Regions from separate parts of the Actinosynnema sp. CS-041913 genome, predicted to be linked through region 2. Evidence: riboswitches for the same ligand, from Rfam matches in the RefSeq annotation. Region 2 holds a riboswitch; the other holds the start of a gene.
What was found. Region 2 has a riboswitch for glycine ahead of gcvH (glycine cleavage system protein GcvH). Riboswitches for the same ligand answer to the same signal wherever they lie in the genome.
Positions count from the first base shown of each region.

Region 1 (4,406 bases), 1.0 Mb from region 2:
GCTTCGCCGCCAGGACCTCAACCCGCGCACGGAGATCCGACAGGTCAGGAGACGCCTGGAGAGCGGACGCGATGATGTCCGCCACCTCCGTGAAGTCCGCCGCGCCGAAGCCGCGGGTGGCCAGCGCGGGCGTGCCGATCCGCAGGCCCGAGGTCACCATCGGCGGGCGGGGGTCGTTCGGGACCGCGTTGCGGTTGACCGTGATGCCGACCTCGTGCAGGCGGTCCTCGGCCTGCTTGCCGTCCAGTTCGGACCCCACCAGGTCGACCAGCACGAGGTGCACGTCCGTGCCGCCGGTCAGCACCTTCACGCCGGCCGCCGCCGCGTCGGGCCGGGACAGCCGGTCGGCCAGGATCTTCGCGCCCTCGACCGTGCGGCGCTGGCGGTCGGCGAACTCGGGGGACGCGGCGTGCTTGAACGCCACCGCCTTGCCCGCGATCACGTGCTCCAGCGGACCGCCCTGCTGGCCGGGGAACACCGCCGAGTTGATCTTCTTCGCCAGGTCGGCCTCGTTGGTCAGGATCACGCCGCCGCGCGGGCCGCCGAGCGTCTTGTGCGTGGTCGTGGTGACGACGTGCGCGTGCGGCACCGGGCTCGGGTGCAGCCCGGCCGCCACCAGGCCGGCGAAGTGCGCCATGTCCACCATCAGGTAGGCGTCCACCGAGTCGGCGATCCGGCGGAACTCCGCGAAGTCGAGCTGCCGCGGGTACGCCGACCAGCCCGCCACGATCAGCTTCGGCCGGTGCTCGGCGGCCAGCCGCTCCACCTCCGCCATGTCCACCCGACCGTCCACATCGGACACGTGGTACGGCACGACGTGGTACAGCTTGCCGGAGAAGTTGATCCGCATGCCGTGCGTGAGGTGGCCGCCGTGCGCCAGGTCCAGCCCGAGGATGGTGTCGCCGGGCTGGAGAAGGGCGAACATGGCGCACGCGTTGGCCTGCGCGCCGGAGTGCGGCTGCACGTTGGCGAAGCCCGCGCCGAACAGCTCCTTCACCCGCGAGATCGCCAGCCGCTCGATGACGTCGACGTGCTCGCACCCGCCGTAGTAGCGCCGGCCGGGGTAGCCCTCGGCGTACTTGTTGGTGAGCACCGAGCCCTGCGCCTGGAGCACCGACACCGGCGTGAAGTTCTCCGAGGCGATCATCTCCAGCGTGCCCTGCTGCCGGCCCAACTCGGCGGCGACCGCCTCGGCGACCTCCGGGTCGAACTCCGCGAGGGAGGTGTTGAAGTGCTCGGACATGTGGTCTCCCTACGAGTTTCGCTTGTAGAACGGCAGCGCGACGACTTCCACGGGCTCCTGCTTGCCCCGGATGTCGACGGCCAGCTCGGTGCCGGGCCCGGTGTGGCCCGGAGTCACGTACGCCATGGCCACGGAGTACCCCAGCGTCGGCGAGAGCGCGCCGCTGGTGACCTCCCCGATCACCGTGCCGGACGCGTCCAGCACCGGGTAGCCGTGCCTCGGCGCACGGCGGGACGAGGTCTTCAGCCCCACCAGCTTCGCGTCCGCGCCCCGCTCGGCGACGGCGGCGAGCGCGTCCCGGCCGACGAAGTCACCGGGCTTGTCGAGCTTCACGACGCGGCCCAGGTTGGCGTGGTACGGCGTGCGGGCGGCGCTCAGCTCGTTGCCGTAGAGCGGCATGCCGGCCTCCAGGCGCAGCGTGTCCCGGCAGCCCAGGCCGGCGGGCTTGAGGTCGTGCGGCCGGCCCGCCTCCAGCAGCGCCTGCCACACGTGCGGGGCGTCGGCCGGGGCCAGGAACAGCTCGAAGCCGTCCTCGCCGGTGTAGCCGGTGCGGGCCAGCAGGGCGGGCCTGCCGGCCACCTCGGTCGGGTACGAGGCGTAGTACTTCACCGCCGCCAGGTCGGTCGCGGTCAGCCCGGACAGGATCTCGGTCGACGCCGGGCCCTGCACGGCCAGCAGGGCGTAGTCGACCGACTTGTCCTCCACCGTCGTGTCGAAGCCCGCGGCGCGCTCGACCAGCGCCGCGAAGACGACGGCCGCGTTGGACGCGTTCGCGACGACCAGGTACTCCTGCTCGCCGGTCCGGTAGACGATCAGGTCGTCGATCACGCCGCCGTCGGCCTGGCAGATCATGGTGTAGCGGGCGCGGCCCACGCCGATCGCGGACGCGTGGCCCACCAGCGCGTGGTCCAGCGCGCGGCCCGCCTCGGGTCCGGCCAGCACGATCTCGCCCATGTGGGTCAGGTCGAACAGGCCCGCCGAAGTGCGCACGGCGTGGTGCTCGGCCAGCTCGCTGTCGTAGCGCAGCGGCATCCGCCAGCCCGCGAAGTCGGTGAACTGGGCGCCCAGCGCCTCGTGCTCGGCGTGCAGCGGCGTCCGGCGGGTTTCCACGGGGTCCTCCCTGATGGCGGGCACGGCGACGAGACCGGCCGGGTCGGCCGGGTCGCCGTTACGAAGGATGACACGGTCCATCGGAGACTCCTCGTCGAGTGAGCCTCCCCCTCTGTCATGAGCCTGAGAGCTTCGCCGCGCGCAGAGCGCGGCTTGCACCGTGGGCGAGGCGTGACGCCTGCTTTTCAGAGTTGCCTTCGTCGGGCGGTAGCTGTGCCTGAGAGATTCCGGGGAGGAGTTGCTCCTTCGGCGCCCCTGGTGGGGACTCTCCCGCGCGACATCGACGGCCGTGTTCAGTTGGTACCGCCAGACGCTAGTTGTGCCTGGTAGGCGCGGTCAACCGGGAGGCGGTCACAGGGCGCGCTCCGCCCGGACGCTCTCGACCACCTTGCGCTCGGCGTAGAACGACACGAACGGGATGGTGCCCGCCAGCAGCACCAGCGCGGTGCCCTTGAGCGACCAGCGCGCCTTGAGCGCCAGGTCGACCGTGATGACCAGGTAGATGGCGTACAGGAAGCCGTGGACGGGTCCGACGACCGCCATCATCCCGGCGTTGTCGCCGAGGTACTTGACGAACATCGCGACCACGAGCCCGAGCAGGCCGACGCCGACCACGTAAGCCATGAACCGGAACCGGCCCAACGCACCGCTCATCGCCCTACCGACCGCCTTCGCTCACCGCTGGTCCCGCGCGTGGAGCTCCCGGAGGTAGCGGTTGTAGGCCGCCAGCTCGTCGTCCTCGTCGTCGTGCGCGGGTGTCCTGACAGGCTCCACGGTAACGACCTGCTCCGGGACGTCCACCACCGGCTCCGCGGAGGCGTCCTCGGCCTTGCGCTGGGCGGCGAGCTTGCGCATCCGCCACACCATGAACGCGGGGAACAGGCCGAACAGCGGCCACTGGAACACGTACCCGAGGTTCTGGAAGGTGCCCCCGGCCTCGGAGAACCGCTCCCACTGCCAGTAGGCGAGCCCGCAGCAGACCACCAGCGACGCCAAACAGACAACAGCGATGCCCAGCGGTGCCCAATGGCGCTCGCTCCGCTCGCGCGGCGAGGTCGCCTGGGAGTCGGGCGGAGGGGTGGACACGCCCTCAAGAGTACTTCGCGGGACCACCGCACCGGACGACACCGGGCCTTCCGTCGACACCGGGTCCTCGTCGGAAGGGGCTCCTCGCGTAGGAGCCCGCCCTCCCGGTTGGTGCTAGTCCCGACTCACGTCGCGCCCCTCACGGCGCGACGCCCGAACCTCACGCAACGCCGTCCCGGCGCTGCCGCTGCAACCTGGCCACACACCAGGCCGCCGCGCTTCCCCGACGCAGGTGCTGGAGCACCGTCATCGGTCCGAGTCGACGTCCCAGGTCGGCGGGCGTGAGCCCGGCCGCCCGGTAGTCGAGAGCCCGTTGGTCCAACGGGCTGATACCCGCGTCCCACCACAGCTCCGCCTCGGACAGGTCGCCCACCAACTGCCAGTAGCTGGCGGCGGCCGCGAGCAGGACCTCGGGCACCTCGGGAGCCCGCTTCCTCATCGCCGCCACGTACGCCGGGTCCGCGGACTCGACCCGAACCAGTCCGCGTGACCCGCCATTCGCCCGCTGCACGGGGATTCCCGGCGCGGACGGTGGGGCCTCGGCCAGCCACTCGTCCTTGATCCGGTTCACCTCTTGCAGCTCGGCGTCGTCCGAGCGCTCAGCCGCCCACTGCCGCAGCAGCTCGTCGACTCCGGAGTCCTCGACCATTCTGCCTCCTCATCGGTCGAAGATCAGCCAATGCAGCGCACCGTATTAGCGGGTACCGACAACCGCTAGACCCTGGATTGTCAAAAACCCTGTTACCAGGGCGTTATAGCCCTCATTCCACCCAGACGGTGCAACGGTCGGACTTGACCGTCACCCCGGGTGACCAGACCACCGAGGCCTCGCGAGGTGGACTAGCCGAAGAGCCCCCGGACGAACGTGATGATCGACTCGGCGCCCTGGCGGAGCCAGCCGAGGCCCGTCTTCACCGCCTCCGCGGACTGGTCGGGCTGGGTGATCAGGAGGAACAGCAGCAGCGCG
Region 1 is NZ_CP192037.1:7,216,005-7,220,410, forward strand. Features, by position in the region: gene glyA (serine hydroxymethyltransferase) at 1-1,243, opposite strand, end outside; gene gcvT (glycine cleavage system aminomethyltransferase GcvT) at 1,253-2,353, opposite strand; glycine riboswitch at 2,459-2,547, opposite strand; glycine riboswitch at 2,549-2,636, opposite strand; gene ACQPZF_RS32320 (DUF3817 domain-containing protein) at 2,705-3,007, opposite strand; gene ACQPZF_RS32325 (hypothetical protein) at 3,029-3,370, opposite strand; gene ACQPZF_RS32330 (helix-turn-helix transcriptional regulator) at 3,600-4,088, opposite strand; gene ACQPZF_RS32335 (hypothetical protein) at 4,280-4,406, opposite strand, start outside.
Region 1: linked by a shared signal. The riboswitch ahead of gcvT (glycine cleavage system aminomethyltransferase GcvT) and the one ahead of gcvH (glycine cleavage system protein GcvH) in region 2 are both predicted to bind glycine.

Region 2 (4,406 bases):
CCAGTTCGCGGGCCAGGAGCCGGGCACGGCCGGGGAGATCGCCGAGTTCTGCTCGGCGACCTACGGGGTGACGTTCCCGATGTTCGAGAAGGTCGAGGTGAACGGCCCCGGCCGGCACCCGCTGTACGCGGAGCTGGTGTCGTTCGCGGACGCCGACGGCGCGGCCGGCGACGTGGCGTGGAACTTCGAGAAGTTCCTGGTCTCGCCGGCCGGCGAGGTGGTGGCCCGCTTCCGCCCGACGACCGAGCCCGAGGACGGGTCGGTCGTCAAGGCGATCGAAGCGGTGCTCCCCTAGCCCTGCGGCACACCGGGCCTAAACCCTGCGGTACACCGAGACGTCGTCCCGCCACACGCCTTCGACGTCGGGTGAGGACTGGACGATCGTCATCTCGTCGGGCGCGCCGAGGATCCGCCACGCCCTGGCGGCCTCGGCCTGCCCGTCGAACAGGATGGTGCACAACGCGTTCGGCTCGACGATCGTCCGGACGCGGTCGTAGGTGCCCTCCAGCGCGGTGTCCCCGCCGGGGTTCAGCCGGTACTCGATGTGGATCGGCTCCCCCGTCCCCCGCACGCCGTCGATGACGGCCACCAACTGGTCGCCGTCGAGCCGCAGCTCGTACCGCCCCTCTTTCGGCGGCACACCGCCGGAGTAGGCGGTGCGGCCCGGGTCCAGGACCCACCGGCCGAGGAACGGTTCGAGGTGTTCACGCATCGGCTTCCCCCTGGCGAGCGCTCAGCATTCGATGACGTTGACCGCGAGACCGCCGCGCGCGGTCTCCTTGTACTTGCTCTTCATGTCCTTGCCGGTCTCCCGCATGGTCTTGATGACCTTGTCCAGCGACACGAAGTGCGAGCCGTCGCCGCGCAACGCCATCCGCGCCGCGGTGATCGCCTTGATCGACGCCAGCGCGTTGCGCTCGATGCACGGGATCTGCACCAGTCCGCCGATCGGGTCGCAGGTCAGCCCGAGGTTGTGCTCCATGGCGATCTCGGCCGCGTTCTCCACCTGCTCCGGCGTGCCGCCCAGCACCTCGGCCAACCCGCCGGCGGCCATCGAGCACGCGGAGCCGACCTCGCCCTGGCACCCGACCTCCGCGCCGGAGATCGACGCGTTCTCCTTGAACAGCACGCCGACCGCGCCCGCCGTCAGCAGGAACCGCACCACGCCGTCGTCCGACGCGCCCGGCACGAACCGGGTGTAGTAGTGCAGCACCGCCGGCACGATGCCGGCCGCGCCGTTCGTCGGCGCGGTCACCACCCGGCCGCCGGCGGCGTTCTCCTCGTTGACGGCCAACGCGAACAGCGTCACCCAGTCCATCACGCGCAACGGGTCGGTGGCGTAGTGCTCGGCCGCCATCCGCCGGCGCATCTCGGCCGCGCGCCGCCGCACCTTCAGCCCTCCCGGCAGCACACCGGTCGTACCGCAGCCGCGTTCGACGCACTCCTGCATGACGCCCCAGATGTGCAGCAGGCCCGCCCGCACGTCCTCCTCGGACCGCCAGGACGTCTCGTTGGCCAGCATGACCTCGCTGATGGACAGCCCGGTCTCGCGGGTCCGCGCCAGCAGTTCGTCGCCGGTCCGGAACGGGTGTGCGACCGGCGTCTCGTCGGGCTTGATCCGGTCCGCGCCGGTCGCCGTCTCGTCGACCACGAACCCGCCGCCGACCGAGTAGTACACGGCCTCGTCCACGACCTCGTCGCCCCGGTACGCCGCGAAGCTCATCCCGTTGGGGTGCAGCGGAAGGGACTTGCGGCGGTGCATCACCAGGTCGGTGTCCTCGCGGAACGGGACCTCGTGGACCCCGCCGAGCAGCAGCCGGTCGGTCGCCCGGATCTCCGCCACCCGCCGGTCGGCCTCCGTAGGGTCGACGTCCTCGGGCCGGTGGCCCTCCAAGCCGAGCAGCACGGCCTTGGGGCTGCCGTGGCCGTGCCCGGTCGCGCCCAGGGAGCCGAAGAGCTGGACGTGCACCCGGTCCACCGACGAGACCCGCCCGCCCAGTCGCGCCACGAACATCGCCGCCGCGCGCATCGGGCCGACCGTGTGCGAACTCGACGGCCCGATACCGACGGAGAACAGGTCGAAGACGCTGATCGCCACGGCGCTCAGTCCCCGGTGAGTTCCGCGTACTTGGCGGCCGTCAGCAGGCCCGAGGCGTCCTCCACGAGGACCTTGAACAGCCAGCCCGCGCCGTACGGGTCGTTGTTGACCAGCGAGGGGTCGTCCGCCGCCGCCGTGTTGACCTCCACGACCTCGCCGCTGACCGGCGCGTACAGGTCGCTCACCGACTTGGTGGACTCCAGCTCGCCGCACACCTCGCCGGACTTCACGCGGTCGCCCACCGCCGGTAGCTGCACGAACACGATGTCGCCCAGGGATTCCGTCGCGTAGGACGTGATGCCGATCGCCACGGGGTCCTGGGTACCCGGCGTCCAGTCGACCCACTCGTGCTCGGGGGTGTAAAGCAGGTTGTCCGGAAATGTCACGTCAGCTCCTCGGTCCACGCGTCCAGGCCCCCTCTCTGTCCTGGGACCTGAGAGCTTCGCCGCGGCGTCACGACGGCTGTGCCGTCGATCGGACCCGGCTTGCACCGTGGGTGCGCGCGCGAGCACGCTTTCCAGAGTCGCCTCACCCGAGCGGTTCTCGTTGCCTGAGAGTGTGCGGGGTACTTGCTCCTTCGGCGCTCCACAGTCGCTGGAGGCTCTCCCGCTCGGGTTCCGGTGTCACGGGACACCGCGGCCGATGTTCAGTTGGGCGAACGCACGCAAGCTAAGTCCCCGGCGGGACGGGTGTCAACGCGGGCCCGGGGAGATGTCCAGGGCGGTTCGGGCACACTTCGTTGTGCGGGCCGCACAACCGCACGGGGGCCCGTTCGTGCGGCCGGAACGATGACAGCCGGATGGCGGTACCGGAGCTTTGGCGGTAACAACGGCCGAAGGAGCCCCACCGTGCGGATCTCAGTTCCCCGCGAGATCAAGAACCACGAATACCGCGTCGCGCTGACCCCGGCGGGCGCCCACGAGCTGACCCTGCGCGGTCACGACGTGTTCGTCGAGGCGGGCGCGGGCCTCGGGTCGGCCATCACGGACGACGAGTACCTGGCGGCCGGCGCGAAGATCCTCGCCACCGCCGAGGAGGTGTGGGGCGAGGGCGACCTCGTGCTCAAGGTGAAGGAGCCCATCGCCCGGGAGTACCCGCTGCTGCGCAAGGGCCAGACGCTGTTCACCTACCTGCACCTGGCCGCCGACCAGCCGCTCACGCAGGCCCTGCTCGACTCCGGCACGACCGCGATCGCGTACGAGACCGTGCAGACGACGAACGGCGCGCTGCCGCTGCTGGCCCCGATGTCGGAGGTCGCGGGCAGGCTGGCGCCGCAGGTGGGCGCGTTCTCGCTGATGAAGCCGTCCGGCGGCCGGGGCGTGCTGCCCGGCGGCGTGCCCGGCGTGCACCCGGCGCGGGTGGTCGTGATCGGCGGCGGCGTCGCGGGCCTGAACGCGGCGACCATCGCCGTGGGCATGGGCGCGGACGTCGAGATCCTGGACACCAACGTCGACCGGCTGCGCCACATCGACGCCCTCTACCGGGGGCAACTGCGCACCGTCACGTCCAACCGCTACTCGGTCGAGCAGGCCGTGCGCGAGGCGGACCTGGTCATCGGCGCGGTGCTGGTGCCCGGCGCGAAGGCGCCCAAGCTGGTCAGCAACGCGCTGGTGGCGGAGATGAAGCCCGGCTCGGTGCTGGTGGACATCGCGATCGACCAGGGCGGCTGCTTCGCCGACTCCCGGCCCACCACCCACGCCGACCCGACCTACCAGGTGCACGAGTCGGTGTTCTACTGCGTGGCGAACATGCCGGGCGCGGTGCCGCGCACCTCCACCTACGCGCTGACCAACGTGACGCTGCCCTACGCCGTGGCGCTGGCCGACAAGGGCTGGCAGGCCGCGCTGCGGGCGGACAAGGCGCTCGCGCTGGGGCTCAACGCGCACGAGGGCCTGCTGACCAACCAGCCGGTCGCCGAGGCGCACGGCCTCACCCACACCCCGCTCGAAGTCTGACCACCACCGGAAGAAGGGGCGGCCACCGCGTCGGGTGGCCGCCCCTTCTCGCCTGTCCGGAGAACGACTCGCCTGTCCGGAGAACGAAAGGCGGCCCGCTCAACCAGCCTGGGGGTCACTGGGAGCGGGCCGCACGGCCAATTCTAGCCGGGAACCGGCCGCCGTGCCCAGCCGCCCCGCCCACTTGACGCACAGATCTTTACCTCGTGCACCACAGCCCGTGGCCGGCCTCAAGCAAACGAGTGAATTCACCGCGTAACGGGTAAGTCACGACGCCCGGTCGGCCGATGGACAGAGCGGGACACCCGCCGCCGCACCCGCGGGTTCGTCCGACCGCGTGGCGCTGCCCACGC
Region 2 is NZ_CP192037.1:8,242,716-8,247,121, forward strand. Features, by position in the region: gene ACQPZF_RS37020 (glutathione peroxidase) at 1-295, shown strand, start outside; gene ACQPZF_RS37025 (hypothetical protein) at 314-712, opposite strand; gene ACQPZF_RS37030 (L-serine ammonia-lyase) at 734-2,098, opposite strand; gene gcvH (glycine cleavage system protein GcvH) at 2,104-2,484, opposite strand; glycine riboswitch at 2,626-2,717, opposite strand; gene ald (alanine dehydrogenase) at 2,947-4,053, shown strand.